2 regions of the Paenibacillus physcomitrellae genome follow, and region 2 is predicted to be linked to the other one. Evidence: riboswitches for the same ligand, from Rfam matches in the RefSeq annotation. Region 2 holds a riboswitch; the other holds the start of a gene.

Region 1 (11,900 bases), 1.6 Mb from region 2:
CACAAATGAATCAGAAGAATCAGCAGGCCTAGGAATATCCCATACAGCCCCAGGAAGCCCGCCATGACAATCATCGGAAAACGCAGCACGCGAACCGCCATCCCTTGGTTATAAAGAGGGAACACAAACGAGGCGATCCCGGTAAAGGATACGACAATGACCAGCGTGGCGGATACAATCCCCGCCTGTACGGCCGCCTGCCCGATGACCAGCGCCCCAACAATACTCACGGCCTGGCCGACTGCCCGCGGCAGCCGGATGCCGGCTTCTCTCAAGCCCTCAAAAGCAGCTTCCATCAGCAAAGCCTCGACAATGGCCGGAAAAGGAACCTCTTCACGGGATGAAGCAATGCTAAGCAGCAGGTTGGTCGGAATCATCTCCTGGTGATAGGTTGAAAGTGCCACATAAATCGACGGGAATACCAGCGCACTGAAATGAAGCCAGATTCTCAGCCATCTGAGGGCGGTAGCCACGAGGTAATTCTGATAATAATCTTCACGGGTTTGAATCGAATCCGCTACAACCGTCGGGGCTATCAAAGCAAAGGGAGTGTTATCGACCAGAATGGCCGCCCTTCCCTCCAGGATTGCAGCCGTGACCTTGTCCGGTCTTTCCGTATTTAAGATCAAGGGAAATATACTTAACGCACTATCCGTGATCAGTTCTTCGATATAATGGCTGTCGAGCACCGCATCAATGTCTATCCGGGAAATCCTCTTCTTGATTTCTTCCGTCAATCCAGGCATGACCACGGAATCCAAATACGCAATCACCACTTGGGTTTTGGATAACCGCCCGACTTGCATCGTCTCCATCTTCAGATCCGGAGTGGGCAGCCGCCGTCTGAGCAAAGTGGTATTGGTTCTCAGGTTCTCAACGAAGCCGTCTCTAGGGCCGCGGATCGCCATTTCCGTTCCGGGTTCCTCCACGGCGCGGTGCTCTGATTTTCTCAAGCTGATCAAACAGACCATAGGCAATCCCTGCATAAACAGAGCCGTATCGCCGAGGCAAATGCTGCCTGCAATTTCACTCATCATGTCCAGCGTCTTCACCTGATCGGCTTGAATTTCGTTTAAGGACAGCTCCAGCAGGGATCTCAGGTCAGAGTCAGACAAATTCAAACGCTCGTATTGAGTCAAAATCCCCGTTTTCAGCGGCTCCAGAATCACCTCCTCGATCCGGGTATCATCCACGAGCCCATCCATAAACACCAAGGCTCCCTGATGTCCGGATGGAAAAGAAAAGGTCCGGTAAACCAAATCCGAGCAGTGATGAAAACTCTGCCGAATGTAAGTTAAATCATCGCTTAACACGCCTTTGACCCTTACATTTTGAATGTTTTGATCCGTTGATGCTCCTGCAGCCATGTGAAGCCTCCTTTCCCAATTCATCTATACCGGAATTCACCCACAACCCAAAAAGGAGTAAGAAGTTAATGGTAATTTTTCCATAATGGCTATGAATCATGCATGAATTCAATTAAAAAAGCGCCCAAACCGGCTCCTGCCGATTTGAACGCTTTGAATGCTTTGAATGCATTTAACACTTGAACGTATTGAACATTTTGAACGTTTTGAACATTTTGTGTGATACCCTGTAACTAATTTCAAGCTATAGTGGACACTGTCCCGAAACGATCGGGCCGGAAAGCTCCGGTCCAGCCCGGAAGCTCCCCGCCGTCCATAATGTCCGCGGCCAGCTTGGCTGTCACCGGGCTTAACAGAATACCGTTGCGGTAATGGCCTGCCGCGAGCACCACATTCGGGTGATCCGCCAGCCGCCCGATCAGCGGTGCCCCGTCCTGGGTAGCAGGTCTGAGACCAGCCCACCGGTGGAAAGGGGTTTCGCCGGCTAAGGCCGGCATCATTTTCTTATTCCATTCCATCAGTCGGTTAATCCCTCTTTCCGTAACCGAAGAGTCAAACCCGGCCATATCCTCGGATGCTCCGCAGACTAGAGGGCCGGACTCTTTCTGTACAAGATAACCCTGGCTGCTAAAGACCATATGATGAAGCGGTTCTGCAAAGCCGTCGGTATGATAGGCGCAAATTTGCCCTCTGATCGGCCGGATAGGGACGACAATTCCCAGCTGCTCAGACATTTTCCCGGCCCAGGCTCCTGTGCAGACCAGCAGCTGATCGCCGAGGAACACCCTGCCGTCCCGCGCTTTCACTTGTACTGCTCCGTCCTGTTCCACCCATTCCAGTTCAGCCAATTCCTCGACTATAACAACGCCAAGGCGGCGGCAGCCCTCTTCAAGCGCTTTGACATAATCGGGCGCATAGACATGGCTTTCTTCCGGCGTCCACAAAGCGGCCCGCACCTGTCTGGACAGCTGGGGCTCACGCGCAAACAGCGCATCCCCCTCCAGAATGGCCGCGGATGAGCCGTATTCCCGCTGCCATAAACGGCGGCTTTCCAGGGCCAGCATATCCGCTTCATGATAAACAATATAGAGACTGCCAGATTCGGTATACTCAAATGGACAGCCTGAGACCTCCTTCACCCGGGCCTGCCAGGCTGGATACAGCTGCAGGCTTTCCAGGCAGAGCCGGAAGAATTCGTCCGGAGACTCAAGATTCTCCGAATAAGGAGCCAGCATGCCGGCAGCAGCCCCCGAAGCTTGCCCGCCGCAGCGTCCGGTCTCCAGTACCGCAACCTCATAACCGCGGCTTGCCAGTTCAAAGGCGCTGGCCAGGCCGATCACACCGCCGCCCATTACTATAATTCGCTGCTTCATTTGCTTTCACCCCCGATTTAAGACATGGTTGCCTTATTGAAGCTTTAACGATTCCAGTCCGCTGCTCGCCGATGCATACCTCTTCTTGGACATCCGCCCCGACAAATAAGCCAGTCTGCCAGCGGAAATGGCCAGCTTCATCGCTTCGGCCATCCCGGCCGGATTCTTCGCTTTGGCGACAGGCGTATTCATCAGCACACCCGATACCCCAAGCTCCATCGCCTGGGTGACATCGCTTGCCGTCCCGAGTCCCGCGTCCACAATAACCGGTATATGACTTTCTTCTACAATCAGTCCGATGTTATAGGGATTCAGAATACCTAATCCTGTTCCGATTGGAGCGGCGCCAGGCATAATCGCCGCAGCCCCGGCCTCTTCAAGCTTCTTGCAGATGATTGGATCATCTGAAATGTAAGGCAGCACGGTAAAGCCTTCCTTAACCAGAATTTCAGTTGCTTTCAGCGTTTCGATCGGGTCAGGCAGCAGCGTCCGTTCATTCGCGCTGATCTCCACCTTCACCCAATCGCTCAAACCGGAAGCCCTGGCCAGCCGGGCGATCCGCACGGCCTCCTCCGCCGTGCGCGCTCCCGAGGTGTTCGGCAGGTAAATGAATTTCCGGTCCTGCAGATGCTGCAGGATCGAGTCATCTTCAGCCGCCTCCAGGTTCACCCGCCGGATCGCAAAGGTCAGCACCTCTGCTCCGGAAGCCTCAATCGCTTCAATCTGCACATAGGGATTCGGGAACAAGCCTGTGCCAAGGAAGAAACGCGAAGTCAGCGTGGTTTCTCCTATTTTCCAAGTGTCTCTGCCGGCCGTCTTGGTAACTCCACCAGCTGTTGCTGCCTGCTTCATTCCTTCACTCATCGCTTTCAGCCCCCTCCTACAAAATGAACCAGTTCGATTCTCATACCTGGCCTAACTGCGGTCTGACTCCATGCTTCTGATGTCACGACCAGTCCGTCCGCCTCGGCTACAACCGGTTTCCCCGTCAAACCGAGCTGCTCCACCACATCCGCCAAAGTCTCTGCTTGCAGCTCCTTGGCTGCCCCGTTGATGATCAGCTCCATATACGTGCCCCGCTTTCCTCAATCTTGCGGATGAAGGCTCTGCAGGTACCCGCAACGTCGCTGCTGCCTACAATTTCACTGACCGCGCAAATTCTTGTTGCTCCGGCCGCCAGCACGGCATCCACATTGTCCAGCTTAATCCCGCCGATCGCCACAAAAGGAATCTTAATACGCTCTGCCACTTCCCGTACATAAGACAGAGTAACCGGAGCCGCTTCCGCCTTCGTGGCTGTCGGGTACACCGGTCCAACCCCGATGTAATCCGCTCCCTGCTCTTCAGAGGCCAAAGCCTCTTCAATCGCGTGTGTGGAGATGCCGATGATTTTGCTGCCGACAAGCTTACGGGCTTCAGCAAGCGGCATATCCCCCTGACCCAGATGAATGCCGTCCGCTTCAGCCTCGAGCGCAATGTCCACATGGTCATTAACGATAAACGTCACGCCATGTTTGCGGGTCAGCACCCGCAAATCCTTGGCTTTACGCAGCAGCTCTTCGCGTCCGCTGTGCTTGTCGCGCAGCTGGAGAATATCCGCACCGCCAAGAATGGCTTCCTCCATTACCTCTATTAAATCCCGGCCGGGATGAAACTGCTCGCCGGTAATTGCATATAATTTGAAATCCTTCAATTCCTTCCTCTCCTTTCCCTAACCTCTTTTGATCCCCATTCGCTCCCAATCGGACCGCCTTGTTGTCAGCCGCCTATATACCGCGCATATAACGTTTTGGCCCGTACCAAATCGTCCGTTCCCTGGACGAGCACACGTCCATCGGCAAAGAGCACAAGCCGCTGTCCTTCGTTCAGCTCAGCCCGCAGCAGATAAGGATTCAGCTTCGTCTCTTTGACAGCCGGAGATAATCGGTCCTTCCACGCTTCCAGCTCAAACGGTTCATGCCCCGAAATCTGCACCGATTCACGTCCGCACAGCGAGACCATTTCGTCTGCCTGCTGCTCCAGCGCCGGATACTGCTTGAGACCACAGCAAGGGCAGTTCTCCTTCGGCTTGCCCATCTTCATTTCGAAATACTGGTTCTGCCAGATGTCGAGCGTTAGCAGACTGCCCCGCCGCTGCGCGGCCGCTCCTACCAGAAACTTCAGCGCCTCGGCAGCCTGATAAGAAGCCACAATGTCCACGATCGGTGAAATAACACCAATCGTGTCACAGGTTTGTCCTCCGCCGTCAGCCGAGGAAATGAAGCAGCGTAGGCAGGGCGTCACACCAGGTACAAATATGGCGCTCATCCCGCGCGAGCTGACGGCGCCGCCGTACACGAACGGGATGCCTTGGCGGTAGCAGGCGTCATTCAGCAGAAAGCGGGTCTGGAAATTGTCCGTTCCATCCAGAACGAGATCTACGCCCTCCAGCAAACCTTCGATATTGGCGGCCGTTACATCAGAGAACACGGCCTCCAGCTCCACGGAGGAGTTGATCCGGCTAAGTTTATGTTTGGCCGCAATGACTTTCGGAAGCCCTTGCTCGGCATCTTCCTCGTCATAAAGCATCTGCCGCTGCAGGTTGCTCGGTTCGACATAATCGCGGTCCACCATACGGACCCTGCCTACGCCTGAACGAACCATATGGTTTGCCAGCACTGTCCCGAGCGCTCCCATTCCGACGATTAAAATGGACTTGCTCATCAAAGTCCGCTGGCCCTGCTCTCCAATCGGCGCGAATAACATTTGTCTTGAATATCTCTCCAGCATCTATGCCTCTCTTCCTCAGGCCTGCATTCCCGGCCGGCGCCAATCCCTGAATTCCTCGGAGTTCCTTGCTCCGAACGGGCGACGCCTCTAGGCATAGCTGCAGCAGGGGGGCTGGACCATCGGTCATTGTTCTGTCCAAGTCTGCTGCGGTGCTAAACGCCTAGATTGCGGAATGCATCCTGTGCCTTGATCGTTGTGTCTGATTTGATTTGTCCATGGTCCTTCAGCCACTGAATGACTGCTTCCCATGAAGCCTCCGTCTGCTCGCCGAAGCCGGCCGACCCGTCATCCATCATAGGCAGCAGAATATTCAAGCTCTGCTTCTCTACGTCCGGATCCAGCGGGAAATCCTTGTTCTCATGCTCCAGCAGAATATTCAGCGCTTGATCCGGATTCTGTACGGTGTAGGCCTGCCCTTTGGCAGCGGCTTTCAAAAATTTGCGAATCGTATCCTCATGTTTGGCTAGCCCGTCTTCACTGGCCGCCAGCACCAATTCATAATTATCAGGCACCCCGTAATCCGCCGGATCAAATGTCCGCAGCGGAATGCCTTCCTTCTCGATCAGCAGCTTCTCATGATTGATGTAACCGCCGATGATGGCGTCGACCTTGCCGGTCGTCATGGCCGGAATGAGATCCCAGCCGATATCGGTATATTTGACCTGGGACGGATCGCCGTTGTCACTCGCCACCATCGTGTTCACCATCGCTTCATTCAGCGGAGTTGACGGGTAGCCGACCTTCTTCCCGGCGAGATCTTTCGGACTTTTAATATCCGAATCCGCCCGAACGAAGATCTGATCCAGCGGATGCCGGACGAGAGCCGCCACGGACACAACCGGAATATCCTCAGCCCGGGACTGCGCAATCTGCATTTGATAGCTGATGGCAAGATCCGCTTTCCCCGCAGCCAGCAATTTAATCGCATCATTCGTATCGGCCGGCGTCTCCAGATTCACCTTCAATCCCTCCTGCTCGAAATAACCCTGCTGCTCAGCAGCAAACAAGAAAGAGTGGACGGCATTCGGATACCAGTCGAGCAGAACATTGACTTCCGTAAGTCCCGACCCTGCCGATTTGTTGGCAGAACAACCGCCAAGGCCCACGGCCAAACAAAGCCATATAGATAAGAGTACCAGTTTTAGGCGCCTTCCGTCATTAATCCGGGGCCTTCTGTCACGAATTCGTTGAGATCTGTTCATCTTTCTTTGTCTCCCTTTTCTGATAATAATAGATAGAGAAAGGTTATGTACGTTCCCTCCTCTTCGCCAGGCAGATCCGGCCGAGCAGATGGGCCGCAGCGAACATCAGCATGCCTAAGGCCGCCAGAAGCAGCACACCGGAAAATACAGCGTCTCCGCGAAGCATATTGGAGGCTCTTTTGGTATAAACGCCTAACCCTGATTCCCCGCCCAGCCATTCGCCCAAGGTCGCGCCCCCTACGCTGTATGTAGCGGATAGCTTGAGGCCTGTGAAAAATCCGGGCAAAGCCGAAGGCAGCTTCCATTTCAGAAACAGCTGCCGTCTGCCGGCTCCCATCGTCCGCAGCACTTCGCCGATCCCGGGGTCTGCGCTGCGGAACCCGTCTGCCGTATTCACCGCTACAGGGAAGAAGGTAAACAAGATGACAACAGCCACCTTGCTCCAGATTTCGTAGCCAAACCACATAACCATGATCGGCGACAAGGCAATAATCGGAACGCTTTGGGAAGCGATGATCAGCGGATACAGCGTCTTCTGGGCCAGACCAGAGGCTTCGATCCAAACCGCGGCCAGAACACCAAACACGATGGAGAACGCCAGACCCAGCAGCGATTCACCGAGTGTAACCCCGACATGTTTGGTCAGCAGCCCGCGGTTATCCCAAATGGATTGAAAGACATCCGATAATTTAGGAATGATATAATGCGGGATATTCAAATAGGTGGTTGCCGCTTCCCAAAGCACTGCCACAAGCACAAGCATCACAATAAACGGAGAGACCTCGCGAACTCGCTTCATTCTAATCCCCCCTTGTTCATCGAAGCTGCTTCAAGCGGCCGCTGCCCCGGCCGCAGCAGCTCGAGCACCTGCTGCTTTAAGCCGATGAAAGGCGGCGTCAGCAGCGTCTCATAGCTGCGGGGTCTGGGCCGGCCTACTTCAACGTCATGCAGCCGGGAGACCGGCGCATGTGAGGCGATGAGCAATCGGTCTGACAGCAACAGTGCCTCATCTACGTCATGCGTAATGAACAGAATGGTCGTCCGGTGCTTCTCCCAAATCTGAAGCAGCCACTCCTGCATGCTGATGCGGGTCATCGCATCCAAAGCGCTGAACGGCTCATCGAGCAGAAGCAGCCGGCCACCAGCCAGGAGGCTCCGCATGAAGGAGACCCGCTGCCGCATGCCGCCCGACAGCTCATGAGGCATCCGCCGCCCGGTCCCTTCGAGGCCAAATTCAGGCAGCAGCTCAAGCGCCCGGCGTCTCGCCTCCCGTTTGGACATGCCGCCGATCTCCAGCCCGACGGCCGCATTGTCCAGCACGGTTCGCCAGGGCATCAGGCAGTCCCTTTGCGGCATGTAGCCGATCTGCCCCTCCGGCGCATGAATCTCGCCCGCCTGCGGCTTCAGCAGCCCGGCGATCAAACGAAATAACGTCGTCTTGCCCATACCGCTTGGCGCAAGAAGCGAAACAAACTCACCTTCCTGCAGCTCAAAGCTCAGCTTGCTGAAAATCGGTTTGTCTGCCGCAAACGCATACCCCAGATCCTTGACTGCAAGACACGGCGTCCCAAACGCGTGCCGCTCACCGGGATGACTCTGATGTGTCTGCGAGTGCAGGTTACTTCCAGTACCGTTAAATTCGCTTCTATTCCCGTTCAATTCGCCTGGCTCTGGAGATGGATTCCCACGTTCAGGCGCCGCCTGCCTGCTCATATGTCCCACGCGGCCTTGCGGTAAGCCATATCCCAGAACATATATTCAAACCGGGAGGTCGTAACAAAACGTTCTTCGAGCCTGGCCAGCTCACGCTCGGGCAGTCCCTCGGCCAGCTGATCCATCAGCTGAACGCACCAATCCGCCAAACTGCGGAACTCGTCCGAGTTGTACATCATAAACCATTCCCGGTAGAGCTCGTGCTTCAGGCATTCCGGATGGAGCCGGACAGCCTCGCTGCCGATTTCGCTGTAGCTCCACATGCATGGCAGCAAAGAAGCGACCACATCGCCGAGTGTGCCTTGGGCGCCTGCATCCAGCATGTATTTGGTATACGCCAGCGTGACCGGAGCCGGTTCAGTCGATTCAAGTTCATCGCGGGTAATGCCGAACTTCTCGGCATATTGGCGGTGCAGCTCCATTTCAACGTTCAGCGTTTGCTGCAGAAGATCCGCAAATTTCCCCATCGTCTCCAGATCCCAGGCTTTAAGACTGCCGAGGGCAAACATTTTGACATAGTCCTTGAGAAATACATAATCCTGCTTCATGTAGAAAGCAAACCGGTCCAAAGACAAGCTGCCGCTTCTCAGCTCCGTCAGAAAAGGATGCTCATGGCAGCCGGCCCAGACGGCCTGAACAGACTGGTGAAGCCGGGCTGTGAATTTGCCCTGCCCCGGATTCCCCTTATTATCAGCCGGTGTCCAGGCTGCAGGCGCTTGATTCGGTTGGTCGATCTTCGTCATTTCCCATTCCCCTTCCCTTTAGGTGTCTCGCAGTATTCGGTTATGAAGCCGATCATGACTTTGGCATAGTCAACCAGCTGTTGTACGGAGATGCTTTCATTGACGGCATGGGCCTGCTCCAGCTCGCCGGGTCCATATACGACGGTTGGAATTCCGGCCCGGCCGATCCATCCCGCATCCGTCACGCTGGGGTTCATGCCGACCTCAGGCGGACTTCCATAAGTGCGCCGGTGCCAATCTGCCAGCGTTATGAAACCAGGATTATGCGGATCTAATTCGAGCGCAGGAAAGATTTCGCCGCGATCTTCGATCATCGACCGGCCGCCCCATTTGAATGCTGGCGGATGATCCTTAAGCCAAGGATCGGCTGCCGCTACCCGCAGCAAGTGATCCTCGATCTCTGCCGTTACCGAGTCGTAATCCTCATCCGGATAGAAGTGAACGGTAATCCAGAGCGCACAGCGGTCTGCAATAAAAGCCGCATGCCGGCCGCCTTCGATCACAGCCGGATTGATCGTATTGATCCCCGGTGCAAAACCGGGATAACTTTTCGTTACGGCCCAGTGGCGTTCAAGCTCCTGCAGCCCTTGGATGAGTTTCATCATCTTTTCAATCGCGCTGGCTCCCTTAACACCCCCGCCTGCATGGATCATCCGCGAACGAAGCCCATCATGCTGAGTCACCGGGCTCTGAACCGTAACCCAACCGGTAATAACGCCGCCCTGGCCCTGAATCTTGCTGCCGCTGCCGTCAGCTACAACCGCGAAATCCGCGCTGCATCCCCGCTCCATGCACGCTCTTGTTCCAGCTTCCCCGGCTTCCTCGCCGATCACCGACTGAAAATGAAGATCGCCCTTAAGCTGAATCCCTTCTTCGTGCAGCAGCTTGAAGACGAACAGCAGAGCGGCGAGTCCTCCCTTCATGTCGGTCGCCCCGCGCCCGAAGGCCCGGCCGTTCTCGATAACCATTTCAAACGGATTCCGTTCCCACTCGCTGGTGTCACCGACTTCTGCAACGTCGATATGCCCGTTTAACAGCAGGCTGTTATAGCGGTCAGATGCGCTTCCCTTCTTGACGGCTGTTACATTCGGATCGCCGGGATACACCTCCCAGAGCTCCGCATCGAATCCGATCGATTCCAGCAGGTCAGCCACATATTGCTGCGCGTCCATCGTATTGCGGGCCGGCGGGCTTACTGTTGGAAATGAAATAAGCCGTTCCAGAATCTGAAACAGCTCGTCTTGTCGCATCTCCACCAATCGGTGAAGGTCATCCATCGTTTGGATTCCCATTCGTCTGTCTCCTCCTTCTTCCCAAGCGGTAAAGCTGGACGGAGAATTCGCTAAGAACAGCTGTGCTGATTCCTCGCGGCCGAAATAAAAAAGACCATTCGAGAATAACACGAATGGTCATAACAATTCGGATGATATCTCTACGCCAGCATTACCTGGATCAGATTAACGGTCAGGAGCATAAGGCTCCTATCTCAGCCGGACTTTATCCAGCACCCGTGTTCCATTATGAAGTTCAAATTTAATATATCTGAATCTCCTAAAATTGGCAAGGAGTAATTTTAAACGGTTCTCCACCATTTATCCCGGGGAAGCAGAGCTTCCTCCTTCAGAGAGACGGTTTCCCCGATTCTCGGAACGAGCAGCTCAACCCCTCGGCGTTCCGAATCTTCAGACACCCTTTCAACCGGTTCCATCCAACCGTGCATGGCCAAAGCGAAGCCCGCCCAATGGATCGGCAGCAGTCTTCTCCCTCTAAGATCCTTATGCGCCTGCACAGTCTGCTCCGGCATCATATGAATCTGCTCCCAGCGGGGATCGTATTGCCCGCACTCGATGAGTGTTAGATCAAACGGACCGTACAGATCGCCGATTCTCTTGAAATGCTCGTCATAACCGCTGTCGCCGCTGAAATAAACACGAGTCTTTGGATCCAGCAGCACCCAGGAGCACCAAAGGGTCGCGTCCTTATCAAACAACGCTCTTCCCGAGAAATGCCGGGCCGGTGTGCAGACCGCCCGGATTCCTTGCCATTCCACTTCTCCCCACCAGTCAAATTCCTGAATAAGCCCCCGTTCAACGCCGAAGCGGACTAGTCGGCTCCCTACCCCAAGCGGAACAAAGTAGCGCCCAACCTTGCCGGATAACTGCTGGATCGTGCTGTAATCGAGATGGTCGAAATGATCGTGGGAGAGGAACACAGCGTCAAGCCGAGGCAGGTCCTTCACCTCGATTTGAGAGCTGCTTTTAAACCGTTTCGCGCCAAATCCCGGCAGCGGGGAAGAATGCATCCCCAGCATGGGATCCAGCAGCAGATTTTTTCCGCCCAGCTTTAACAGAACGCTTGAATGGCCCAGCCAGGTGACCGAATCGGTTTCGGCTGCCGTCAGGCTGCCCAGGTTCGGATTCAGAACCGGCAGTTCGTGTGGCGGACGGCGTTTCGGATTATTTTTCAAATGGTCTGCGAACAGTGAATAAAAGCTCCGAATAGAAGAGTCTATGGATTGGGTTGGAATTCGATTCTGGAATTTCCCCTGCCGATAGTGCTCTGACTGCTCAAAACGGCTTATTCTGCTGCGGTCGACCGGCACCCCAAACGGCGGATAAATCCGAATAAATCCATAAACAGCAGCCGCGATCAGAACGATGAGAATCAGAATAATGGCCGCGGTCAGCATAAAATCCCCCCTTAATGTATGTCCTTATCGGCTGATATAAAACA
Region 2 (11,900 bases):
CGATTCCGGCGAACAGCAGGGCCCCGGTCAGGGCGGTCGACAGGATGGAGGCGAAACGCAATGATTTTTTCAGTGACATGTCAGAAAATCCCCTTTACAGAACAAAATAGTGGCCGTCCGGCAGGAGAGTCAGATTAGCTGAACTAGCCGTGCTGGTCGGACGAGCTGGACTAACTGGGCTAACTGGGTTAACTGGACGAGCTGAACGAGCTGTACTAAATGGACGAGCCGGCTTATGGAGCGCCAGCCTCAAACGTGAAGCTTCCGTCATACGTATCCAGCGATTTCAGCAGTACGTGGTATTCAGCGCGCCAGCGGCCCGGCATAAGGAGCGAAGCATCGCCTTCCAATTGGCTGGCATCGGTTAAGGTGACCTCTTCCTCCATATTGGACATTTCCATACAGATTAATTTAATCGTGATTTGCTGGACTTCGGCTGGTTGGCCATTGACATCCGTGACGGTAGCTTTGAAATGGTTATCGCCGACTACAGCGGGCGTTACGTCGATCAAAGTTGTATAGCCTGATTTTGCCGTCTCCGAATGCTCGTAAGGCCCGCCTTTTGGCGCTCCCGGGGACAGGTTGGTCAACACTGCAGCGAGAATCAGGGCGGCAATCCCGGCAGCCCATTCGAGCTTAACCGCGCGTCCGAGACGGCGTTTAGCCCGTCCTTTGAGGAAGTTAACCAGCGCAAAAGAGAGCATGACCAGCATAATCGCCGCTTTAGCGATCAGAATCCAGCCGTAAGCCGTGTCAAACAGGGCGTTTAGATCAGGTAAATAAATGATGCTGCCGTAAAGGCCGCTGAACAGCAGCACAACAGCGCTGATCGATCCGGTATCCGTAAAACGTCTTACCGTTTCAGGAGCAAGCGTGCCGCTCTCATCCCGGGCGGCGGCTTTCGGCAGGACAAAAGCCATCACTAGCAGGCCGCCGACCCAAACTGCGGCAGCACTCAGATGCAGGAAGTCCGCCGCGCTGGCGGCCAGGCGGGACGGGGCGGTTGCCGGGTGCCCGATCATGGCCTTCATGGCAGCGATGGCCGCTGCATTAAGCAAAGCCAGAAAGCCATACATCCGGCGGCGTTTCACATAGTCCTGTGACCATAACGCGTAAACCAGAAAGGCCAGCGGGAGCAGCAGCAGGGTCTCCACCCACCAAATGGTGCCGAATAAGCCGTCCTTGAGGGTTTCGCGGAACCATTCACCCTGCCACAGCGTGATCCAGTTCGCACCGGTCTCCAGCCGGATTTGCAGAGGCAGACTGAGCAGGATGCCAAGTGCGGTCAGAATCGAACCGGTCAGCAGAAGCAGCCGGAAGCTGCGCATCTCGAAAGCCTCAGCGCGGAAGGCACGCGGGAACAGCCACAGCGGAAAAGCCAGGCTGCCCGCAAGCAGCATAAGCCCGCCGTACAAGAGCCAGCGGATGATTACCTGGTCGGCGCCGGGAGCTCCGCCTGCGGTCAAATCACCAGCTGCCAAAGCTGCCGCGGCGTCGCCTGCCGAAGCTCCTACAGCGAAAGGAACCGTACCGGAGATCGGGTGGCCGTCGCTGGAGATCACTCGCCATCTGGCGACGTAGACGCCTTCAGGCAGATCCTTCTCGAGCTTCACTGACAAGCCGGCGGGATTATCCGCGTCGATGGCGGGTTCCCCGCTGCTGACCTTCTGCCCTTTATCATTCAGGACGCTGAGCGCAAAGAAGGAAGGGTCGATGGCTTCGTTAAACAGCAAGTGTACCCCGGTTGGCGCTGTCTGCAAGGCCTGTCCGGAAGCGGGTTCGGATTTGATGATATAAGCATGGGCAAAGCTTGCCGCCGGGACGAGCAGCTGGAACAGGAAAAATAGAAGAAAGGCGGCAAACGCGCCGGATATATATTTTTTTGGCATAAGATTACCTACTCTCTCGGAACTCGTGTTTGTTCAATTTAACACGGAGCTCCAGACAAATCATGACCATATCGGGCTATGAACAATTTAAAATTTGAAAGACCTGTGTCGATCCTGTGAAAGATGGGCAGATACGTGAGGCTGCGGGGATGCAAATGTTAAAAAACTAACCTTATTTCTGTATGCCCTAACAGCTAGCGGGTTTAAACCAGCTATTTTCAAACTTGTTTTATATAGGGGGTGGGGGTATAATAGGGGTGTTAGCAATGAGTATACAAGAACATATTGAAGTGGAGCGTTCATTTTTTTATAAGGAAGTGAAGTCTGTGGCGCAAAGTAGCGGAGGTCATCCGCATGAAGAACAGCAAAGCTGCCATAACGGAGCGGACAAGAAGCCGGCCGAGCGGCGCAGTCACCATTCGGAGGAGATGAAAGGCAGGATTGTTGCCCGTCTGAACCGGATCGAGGGCCAGATTCGCGGCGTGAAAGGCATGATCGAGAAGGATACGTACTGCGACGATGTGCTGAACCAGATTGCGGCGATTCAATCCGCGCTGAACGGCGTCGGCAAGCTGCTGCTGGAAGGCCATATGAAGAGCTGCATCGTTGAACGCATTCAGGAAGGCGAAACCGAGGTTTTGGATGAGCTGATTGTTACGATTAATAAATTGATGAAATAACAACATTTAAGGGAGGATTTTTGACAATGAAAACAGTTACCCTGCAAGTAGAAGGCATGTCCTGCAACCACTGCGTGAAGGCGGTAGAAGGCGCGGTTCAAGAGGCTGGAGCGACAGGCAAAGTGGATCTGGCGGCCAAAAAAGTCGACGTTACTTATGATGACAGCAAACTGGATCTGGCAAAAATCAAGGAAGCCATCGAAGATCAAGGCTACGACGTTGTGAACAGTTAATCCAACGTGGTCTAACCGTATGATCTGATCGGTATGATCTGATCGGCATGATCTAATCGCTTGGCTTCAAGGCTCTCGTATCTCCCTGTTTGCGGGGCGGGTACGGGAGTTTTTCCTATTGGCTATGGACAACATTTCGCCGATATGACTATAATATGGGTTGTATGACCCGCAATTTCATAGACATGGGGAGCTGGAAGAAGGCCGGCTGAGAGTGCGTCCCAGGAAAGACGCTGACCCTTATACCTGATCTGGATAATGCCAGCGTAGGAAGAGCTGTTGTCAATTTGTAGGACTTTCAATCATTTGACAGGATGCAGGCGCCCCGACCGGGCGCCTTTTTTGGCGTTAAATCCTAAGTTTCAGGAGCGGGAACCCATATCAAGAGGGAGCGAACAAGAAGTGAAAGCAAACAAGTTAGGAGCTTTGCTGCTGTCCGGAATGCTGCTGCTGGCAGCCGCGGGCTGCGGTTCAAATGGAGCAAGCGGAACAAACGGAGCCAATAAGGCCTCGGGCAGCCAGGAGCCGGCAAGCAGCGCTGCGGGTAATGCCTCCGGGAGCAATGGGGAAAGCTCGGCGCCGTCTACGGACGCCAAGGATTTGAAGGACATTAAAGTAGTGCTCGACTGGACGCCGAACACCAACCATACCGGCTTGTATGTGGCCCAGGAGCTTGGCTATTACAAAGAAGAAGGCCTGAACGTGCAAATCGTGCAGCCGGATGAAGGCGGAGCCGATGCGATGATCGCTTCCGATGCTGTGCCGTTTGGCATCAGCTATCAGGAAAGCATCACGCAGGCACAGACGCAGGGTGTGCCGCTGGTGTCGATTGCGGCGGTGATCCAGCACAACACCTCCGGTTTTGCTGCCCCGGCGGACCGGAACATCAAAGCGCCGAAGGATTTTGAAGGTAAACGTTACGGCGGCTGGGGTTCCCCGGTCGAAGAAGCGGTAATGAAATCCATCATGGACCTGCAAAATGCCGACGTAAACAAAGTGAAAATCATCAACATCGGCGACGCGGATTATTTCACGGCTGTGAAGCGTGATGTCGATTTTGCCTGGATCTACTACGCTTGGACCGGCATCGAAGCCGAGCTGCGCGGCGAGAAACTGGATATGCTGTATGTGAAGGACTATTCGAAGGATCTGGATTATTACACACCGGTCATCGCCACCAATGAAAAAGAGATTCAGCAAAACCCGGATCTGGTCAAAGCTTTTATGAAAGCCACTTCCAAAGGCTATGAATACGCCATCGCCCATCCGGACGAAGCGGCCGACATCCTGATCAAGGCAGCTCCGGACCTCGATCCGAAGCTGGTCAAAGCCAGCCAGGAATGGCTGAGCCCTCGCTACCAGGACGACGCCTCAAGATGGGGCGAGCAGAAGGAATCCGTCTGGACCGGCTACGCCAACTGGATGTACGAGCGCAAGCTGCTCGACAAACCTCTGGACGCTTCTAAAGCGTTCACGAACGACTTCCTGCCTGAATCTTAATTGAGGATGAGGAGCTTAGAGGAGTTAATAAGTCTGGGCCTAGTAGTCGACTAACCGATGCCAGTGACAAGGACCGTTCAGGAACAGGAGTTTAACTAGGTTAAGGTTTAATCGGATTAACAGAGCTTTGAAAAGCGTCGGAAGAAGAAGGTAAGAAGAGAGTAAGTAGCAAGAGTAAGGAACAAAGGAATAAAAGAACAAAGGGAAAACGAACTTAAAAGTAGAATTTAAGCAGTTCGTAAGCAGCACGTGTTAAAGATTAAAACAGGATCGAATTCAAACGATCCCTGTTCCCTTTTTACCAATCTCATAAAATGGGACAAATGAAGCCTATAACAGCACGGCGGGAACTTAGGAGATGCCCATGACAAAATAATGAGTCCAGCCAAACGTAACTGGCGGAGAGCCGAGTGATTCCGAAGAAGCGTAAGCGCCCGCCTGAAAGCTTTCCGAAGGAAAGCTGCATCGTAAGCATAGGCTGTTCCCGGATTTTATCGTATTAATAAAACTTTGAAGAAATCCGGGAACAACAGCGGTCGTAGGAACATTCGGATCGCAGCCCAGCGGAAGGACGTAACTCATTATAAATTTTCTCAGGCAGCTCCCCGGAGTTTCCAAAGGCCTCAACCCTTTATTTGTCCATTTTTCCCATTCCCATCTGAAAGCGAGGAATCCCTCATGACCAACGCACTTGTAAGCATTCAAATCATTCCGAAGACTCCAAACGGCGAAAGCGTCATTCCTTATGTGGACCGCGCCATTGAAGTCATTCAGAAGTCCGGCGTCAAACATCAGGTCAACGCGCTGGATACAACGATGGAAGGCGAATTGACCGAGCTATTGGACATCGTGCGCCAAATGAACGAAGCGGTTTATGAATTCGGCAGCGACAGCATCATTTCCCAGATCAAAATTCTGTACGGGCCGGACGGCGTCAGCATGGATAAATTAACGGAGAAATACCGTCCATGACCTCGGTCCGGGCCGTTTGGAAAAGCGTGTGGCCGCCCCTTGTGGCGGTCCTCTTGTTTTTACTGGCGTGGGAGGTTGCGGTCGACGTCTTTCATGTGGAAAAATGGATCCTTCCCAGTCCGTCCGATATCGGCCATGAGGCGGCAACTGGCGCTTCCGGCTTGTGGGAGCATACCAGAGCTACGCTTGCCTTGACGCTGAAAGGGTTTGCGGTAGGGTCGATTATTGGTCTGCTGGTGGCCGTGCTGCTGCACCGGATTCCTTTTGTGAAATCGGCGCTGTATCCGCTGCTGATCCTCAGCCAGAACGTGCCGACGATCGCGCTCGGTCCGCTGCTGATGATCTGGTTCGGGTTCGGCGTGCTGCCGAAGCTGATCCTGATTACGCTGGTCTGCTTTTTCCCGGTTGCTGTCGCGGCCATGGACGGGCTTGCCCGAACCGATCATGTGATGCGAAATTACATGGAGATGGCCGGGGCGACCAAGGGGCAGATTTTTCGGAAGCTGGAGTTTCCTTATGCGATTCCATCCATGCTGTCCGGTCTTAAAATTTCGGCTACCTACAGCGTAATGGGCGCAATCATTTCCGAATGGCTCGGCGCGGAGAAGGGCATCGGCTACTATATGAAAATGCAGAAATCCACGTTCCGGACGGACCGCGTATTTGTAGCGATTCTGATCATTGTGGTGATCAGCTTGGCGATGTTTGTGGCCGTGGCGATCGTGGAGCGCCTGCTGTCGCGATACAGCCCGCCGCGCCGGAAGGGCGGCTGATTTATGGGGCCTTTACCGGGACAGACAAGAATTGAGCCCAGGCGATGGATATTACTTCTTTTAACTTCTCCATTAGCGGTGATTCCGGAGGAATAAGTTCTGCTCAACCAAGGAGTATTTATTGTTAAGGATTCATAAGCGGGAGGAGGGGAATTAAACGAAATGTATTATGATGACGATGGAAGTTATTTGGAGGCTCTTCCGGATAAATTAAAAAATAGTAAATTACCCAAGGGTATTACGTGGTTTGAAGACCATGTACATTTCGATACATTAAGAGAAGCCTCTGAATGGGTACTATCTGATTCTTACAATAAAATAGGTCATGATTACAATGGATACATCTCAACTGATCCTAAGTTAGTCCATGCCCTTGTTTATGAATTAGTCAGACATAGAAGATACGAAGGGAAAGTACGCGTTTGGAATTGTGGCCTTAATGGAAAATACTATCATCTCTTATGGATAGAGCAATAAGTGTTAAATTAGCTATCAGTAAGTTAGGGAAGGAGGAGGCCAGGATGGAAGTAGAAAAACAAGAGGGGAAAGCCACCTTGGACAAACCGAGCATGGCCAGCGGAGCAGCCGCAGCAGGCAAAGCTGCCGTAACAGGCGGCAATACGTCAGACACGTCCGGCCGCCAGACCGCGCTGGAAGTGACCGGTTTAAGCAAAACCTACCCGGAAGGCAAATCGGCGGTGCAGGTGCTGGACAACATTAACCTGACAGTGGCTGAGGGCGAATTTGTATCCATCGTCGGACCCTCCGGCAGCGGAAAAAGCACGCTCTTCCACCTCATCGGCGGACTGACGCAGCCGGACGCCGGCCGGATCGCCCTGCGCGGCCGGGAGATCACAGGCGAACGCGGACATATCGCGTACGTTCCACAGCAGCCCGCGTTGTTCCCCTGGCGGACTACCCAGGACAATGTAGCGCTAGGGCTGGAGGTCGCGGGCACGCCGCTGCGCGAAGCGCGAACGCAGACGCGGGAATGGCTGGCCAAAGCCGGGCTTGCCGGCTATGAAGAGGCCTACCCGCATATGCTGTCCGGCGGCATGCAGCAGCGGGCGGCATTCCTGCGGGGGCTGCTCAGCCCGCAGGAGCTGATGGCGCTGGACGAACCGTTCAGCGCGCTCGACGCTTTGACGCGCAGCGACATGCAGCATTGGCTGCTGGAGCTGTGGGAGAAGAACCGCCGTTCGGTGCTGTTCATCACCCACAGCATTGAAGAGGCGCTGCTGTTGTCGGACCGGATTGTTTTGCTGTCCGGCCGGCCGGCCCGGGTACTGCATGAATTGACGGTTCCATTCTCTCGTCCTCGCTTGCCGGAGATCGCCGAAGAACCGGAATTCCTGCGTCTCCGCCGCGAGATGACAGAGCTGATGCGAAGCGAGCAGCGGAAAATGCAGGAGGGGAAGGCGGACTCATGAAAGCAGAGAAAGCAGAGGATCATAGCAAACGGATTCCTATGCTCGACGCGCATATTCACCTGGATCAATACAGCGACGGAGAGATTGATTCCATGCTGGCGGAAGCGGAGCGGGATGCCCTTCAAGGACTTGTCGCCGTGTCTATGAACCTGGAATCGTGCCAGCGTACCGAGAAGCTGGCTGCCCGGTATCCGGCGCTGGTGAAGCCGGCCTACGGGTATCATCCCGAGCAGCCGGTTCCTTCAGCGGAGGAGCTTGGCCGGCTGCTGGCCTGGACCCGCAAGCGCGCCGAACACATGACGGCTGTCGGAGAAGTCGGCCTGCCGTATTATTTGCGCCGCGAGAAAGAAGAGGCGGGCGAACCCTTTGAACTCCAGCCTTATATTGAAGTGCTGGAGCGTTTCCTAGCTTTGGCCGCCGAGCTGGACAAACCGGTGGTCCTGCATGCCGTTTACGAGGATGCAGATCTCGTCTGTGATCTGCTGGACAAATACGGCATCAAGCGGGCTCATTTTCACTGGTTCAAAGGGGCGGAGACTACCGTTCGCCGTATGGCGGACAGAGGATATTTCGTTTCTTTTACTCCGGACATCCTGTACGAGCCGGAAATCCGCCAATTGGCGCTGCTGTATCCGCCGGAGCAGATCATGGCCGAAACGGACGGGCCCTGGCCGTTTGAGGGTCCCTTTGAGGGACAGGCCACCCATCCGCGGATGGTTCATGAGGTCGCTGCAGCCTTGGCTGAACTGTACAGCTGGACCTGCGAGGAAGCGGCCGAGCTGCTGGAAGCGAACACCCGGCGTTTTTATCGAATTTAAGCATAAAGGGAACATGCTGCACAAAAAAAGGCCGACTCTAAACCGCTGGACTTGTCCGCGTCTAGAATCGGCCTTTATGCTTGTGAGGCCGTCAGTCTCTTTAGTCATGCCTGCATAACGTTTTATTTTCCGGCTTCAGCCAGCAGGACTTGTCTTCTCGCTTCCCGCTCCTCGGGCGGCATCTGCGGGCAGGTATAACATTTCATTCCGCCTTCGCGCCGGTCATACATGCAGCAGGAAGACTGCATCAGCCACTTTTCATCCGGATTGAGCGGATTCTCAACATACCGGGGATGATGGTTGTAAGGGTTCCGTCTCCGCCGGAACAACTCGGGAGCCATTTCAGCCAGCTGCCGGCTATCCTGCATAAAGCGTTCAGCAACATCCTTTCGCGGCTCGTTAGCGATCAGGAATTCCTTGACGTAGGACAGCTGCCCGCCGAACTGCTGCCAGATCGCATCCGGTTTCAAACCGGCGGTTACGGCGATTTGTTCTACAACGGGAGTGATGAAGGTTTCAAAATACGGCTCCCAATGCCGGGCCAGAAAAGCGGCGCGTCCATCAGATGGAATTTCCTCCGATACGACTTCTGTGATCCGGTATCCGAGATGGGCGTGATCGTCGTGCTGTTCTACCTGATAAACCAGCTGCTCCGGGGCAAGATGGATAAGCCGGTTGTACTGGGCGGCAAACAACAGCTGGATCAGGCTCAGTTTGCACAGGGAGGTTCCAACAAAAGAGGCCGGAAGGGCCAGTGAAGTGGCTTGAACCTGTTCTCCCGATAATTTTAGCGCCTCTTGCAGCGCCTGTTCTTCATACATACGTACAGCCGGAAGTTCATAGATCGGATGCTCGGCTCCTTCAGGCGAGACATGGAAATACATTTTCACGATGGAAAAATCGAACGCGGGTTCCATTTTCGCTGCTCCCCTCATCTTTATGGATGAATGTGCTTATACAAGTGATTATAACGCAAAATGATTAAAGGGATTAACCGTTTTAAAAACAACATCGCCGCCCGGAGAACGGACGGCGATGCATGGTTTGGGAAACTTTCTTAATTAAAGGAGATGACCGTCTGCCACAGCTTCCGGGTCAGCTCGACGCCGTCTCCGAAACGACGATTTTTTTTCTTCGTTTGGCCTGACGCCGTTTGTGATTCCGGTTGTGGAAGAACGTAATCACATAATAAGAGATAACCATGGACAGAATCCCGAAGACCGACATGCCGATCAAAATATGGAGTCCTCCATGCAAAATAGCCTTAACGGCCGAGAAGTCCCCTTGGAAAATATCCATAATCGAAGCTTCCTTGATCGTGCCGGATGCGGAAGAGGACGGATAAATCAGCTCGCCCAGCTTCTTGGCGAAAGGCATTAAAATAATGGGCAGAAAAGTCAGTTTCCCGACTACATTGCCGATGATCGCGGCCGGAACGGAACCCCCGGCGAGCTTGACGACGGGATAAAAAATCAAGTACACCAGACAAGCGCTCGAAATGACGATCATTTCAAGGCCGAAGCCGATGGAGAAGCCCAGTGAAATTTTCTTGACGCCGCCGGGCGTACGGAACAGGCGCAGAAAATTCAATTTAAAGGCTCTATATAGACGGTTTGGAAAACTTCTTTTGTTTCTCATCACTTCAAAACTCCTGTCCCCGATCACATGTGAGATCCTGTATGTCTAAATCTATTATATCACAAGCATCGGGTACACGTTAGCGGACGCTTATTCCATTTTGAAGCCGCGGTTGTTCAAATACTCGCGCATGTGCGGCCGGGACAGCGAGGTGATTTTGTCAGCCATCAGACGCGTCCAGGCCGTATCGCGGGCGCTGTTCGTCCGTTCGGAGATGTAGCGGACCATCGTTTCATCATAGGCGTCCAGATGGCTGTCCGCTTTCTCCTTATCGAAGCGGTCGACATGCAGCACGGCTTCAAGCGGCAGGCGCGGACGAATGACCGGCGTCTGATCGGGATAACCGAGGCACATGCCGAACACCGGGTAAACCAGCTCCGGCAGCTCCAGCAGCTCGCTGACTTCAGCAATCCGGTTGCGGATACCGCCGATATATACGATGCCAAGACCCAGTGATTCGGCTGCTACGGCCGCATTCTGGGCGGCGAGAGAGGCATCGACGGTGGCGATAATGAAATTTTCCGTCAAAGCTTCGTGTGACTCAAGCTCCGGCGTATATTTGCTTGCCGCATCCTTCAGGCGGTGCAGATCGGCGCACCAGACGAGGAATACCGGGCATTCTTCGACGTAGGCCTGATTGCCGCACAATTCGGCCAGCTTTCTTTTTCGTTCAGGATCGATGACGGCAACCACGCTGTATGCTTGCACATGGCTGGAGCTGGATGCCATCTGCCCGGCTGAAATGACCTGCTCCAGTACAGGGCGGTCAACAGGCTGGTCAGTATATTTGCGGATAGAACGGTGCTGCATCAGAAGATCGAGGGTCGGATTGGATGTATTCATCAGGATTAACCTCCATTCAAGATAAGGGTCCGTTTTCTTTGGATCAGATTCCCATTTTCAAGTCCATTAAACTACAAGGGAAGGCCGGAATGCAAACGACGATGCGACCCTAAATTCATGGTTCAATTGAGGAGCTGGAACAAAATCCGCATGTCTTTCCTCATGGTCCCAACGATGTTGTGCTGCAAATCATGTCTTCCCACATTGAAGTTACCCGGAACAGGGAAAGGGGAGTCAGGGTTTGGAAACCGCAGAACGGCTGTCCCCCTGTACCAAAAGCAGCGGCCTGGATCGCCGGGGGCATATTTTTTCCTTTTTTGCATAATCTATAGGGGGTGCGGAAAATTTGGATAGCTGAAGCCGTTTGCTTTTTTCTGCCAGAGGGGGTATAATGAATGTAATTGATAACGGTTTTAAAGCGATATTCACGTATTGAAAAGAGTGTCACTTTGAATGGAACTTTTTTCAATGTGTGAATTTTTTTTTGCATCGTCAGATGAATTTTTTGGCTCCCTTCGGGGGGATTCGGGTTCACTGCGGGGAATGAAAAGGAACATATTAATTTACTTTAGGAGGAATTCACCCATGGAAACTGGAACAGTTAAATGGTTTAACGCTGAGAAAGGCTTTGGTTTTATCGAAGTTGAAGGCGGAAGCGACGTATTCGTACACTTCAGCGCTATCACTGGCGAAGGATTCAAAACGCTTGACGAAGGTCAACGCGTTCAATTCGATATCGTTCAAGGCAACCGCGGTCCACAAGCCGACAACGTTGTTAAACTGTAAGAATAATGCCGGACTCTGCCCTTAACAGACAAGTTAAGGGCAGTTTTCTTTTTTTATTCTGAACTAGGAGGGAAAACATGAACTACCGTAAAAAAACGTTAGAAGAAATACCCCAGGAGCTTACGTCCATTTGGTCCTGTACGAGCGATGGCTGCAACGGCTGGATGAGGGATAACTTTGCGTTTGACTACACTCCCGTTTGTCCTTTATGCTCGGCATCCATGGAAAAGGGAACCAAGGTGCTTCCCCTTCTGGTCAATAACAACGGAAACATTAAGGATCTGAAGAAAGGCGTTAACATTCAGAATTCTTAATGACGGATTTTGGAGAATGAAAAA

Evidence for each region. A riboswitch is a leader RNA that binds a small molecule or an ion and turns the genes downstream of it on or off. The one in region 2 is predicted to bind thiamine pyrophosphate.
Region 1: it holds a riboswitch for thiamine pyrophosphate, as region 2 does, so the genes downstream of both, CBE73_RS01770 (acetylornithine deacetylase) here and CBE73_RS16085 (ABC transporter substrate-binding protein) in region 2, are expected to answer to the same signal.

Annotation. Positions count from the first base shown of each region.
Region 1 is NZ_CP022584.1:385,545-397,444, reverse strand. It holds gene CBE73_RS01820 (spore germination protein) at 1-1,367, opposite strand, end outside; gene thiO (glycine oxidase ThiO) at 1,607-2,740, opposite strand; gene CBE73_RS01810 (thiazole synthase) at 2,774-3,592, opposite strand; gene thiS (sulfur carrier protein ThiS) at 3,610-3,807, opposite strand; gene thiE (thiamine phosphate synthase) at 3,798-4,433, opposite strand; gene CBE73_RS01795 (ThiF family adenylyltransferase) at 4,499-5,509, opposite strand; gene CBE73_RS01790 (ABC transporter substrate-binding protein) at 5,662-6,711, opposite strand; gene CBE73_RS01785 (ABC transporter permease) at 6,755-7,510, opposite strand; gene CBE73_RS01780 (ABC transporter ATP-binding protein) at 7,507-8,424, opposite strand; gene tenA (thiaminase II) at 8,421-9,167, opposite strand; gene CBE73_RS01770 (acetylornithine deacetylase) at 9,164-10,459, opposite strand; TPP riboswitch at 10,580-10,689, opposite strand; gene CBE73_RS01765 (MBL fold metallo-hydrolase) at 10,741-11,856, opposite strand.
Region 2 is NZ_CP022584.1:3,581,587-3,593,486, forward strand. It holds gene CBE73_RS16065 (YcnI family copper-binding membrane protein) at 1-79, opposite strand, end outside; gene CBE73_RS16070 (copper resistance protein CopC) at 234-1,889, opposite strand; gene CBE73_RS16075 (metal-sensitive transcriptional regulator) at 2,156-2,569, shown strand; gene CBE73_RS16080 (copper ion binding protein) at 2,596-2,802, shown strand; TPP riboswitch at 2,979-3,092, shown strand; gene CBE73_RS16085 (ABC transporter substrate-binding protein) at 3,205-4,302, shown strand; gene CBE73_RS16095 (MTH1187 family thiamine-binding protein) at 4,981-5,274, shown strand; gene CBE73_RS16100 (ABC transporter permease) at 5,271-6,047, shown strand; gene CBE73_RS16105 (hypothetical protein) at 6,210-6,524, shown strand; gene CBE73_RS16110 (ABC transporter ATP-binding protein) at 6,569-7,477, shown strand; gene CBE73_RS16115 (TatD family hydrolase) at 7,474-8,295, shown strand; gene CBE73_RS16120 ((2Fe-2S)-binding protein) at 8,418-9,212, opposite strand; gene CBE73_RS16125 (DUF2062 domain-containing protein) at 9,391-9,933, opposite strand; gene nfsA (oxygen-insensitive NADPH nitroreductase) at 10,024-10,776, opposite strand; gene CBE73_RS22215 (hypothetical protein) at 10,937-11,266, opposite strand; gene CBE73_RS16135 (cold-shock protein) at 11,362-11,562, shown strand; gene CBE73_RS16140 (cold-shock protein) at 11,640-11,876, shown strand.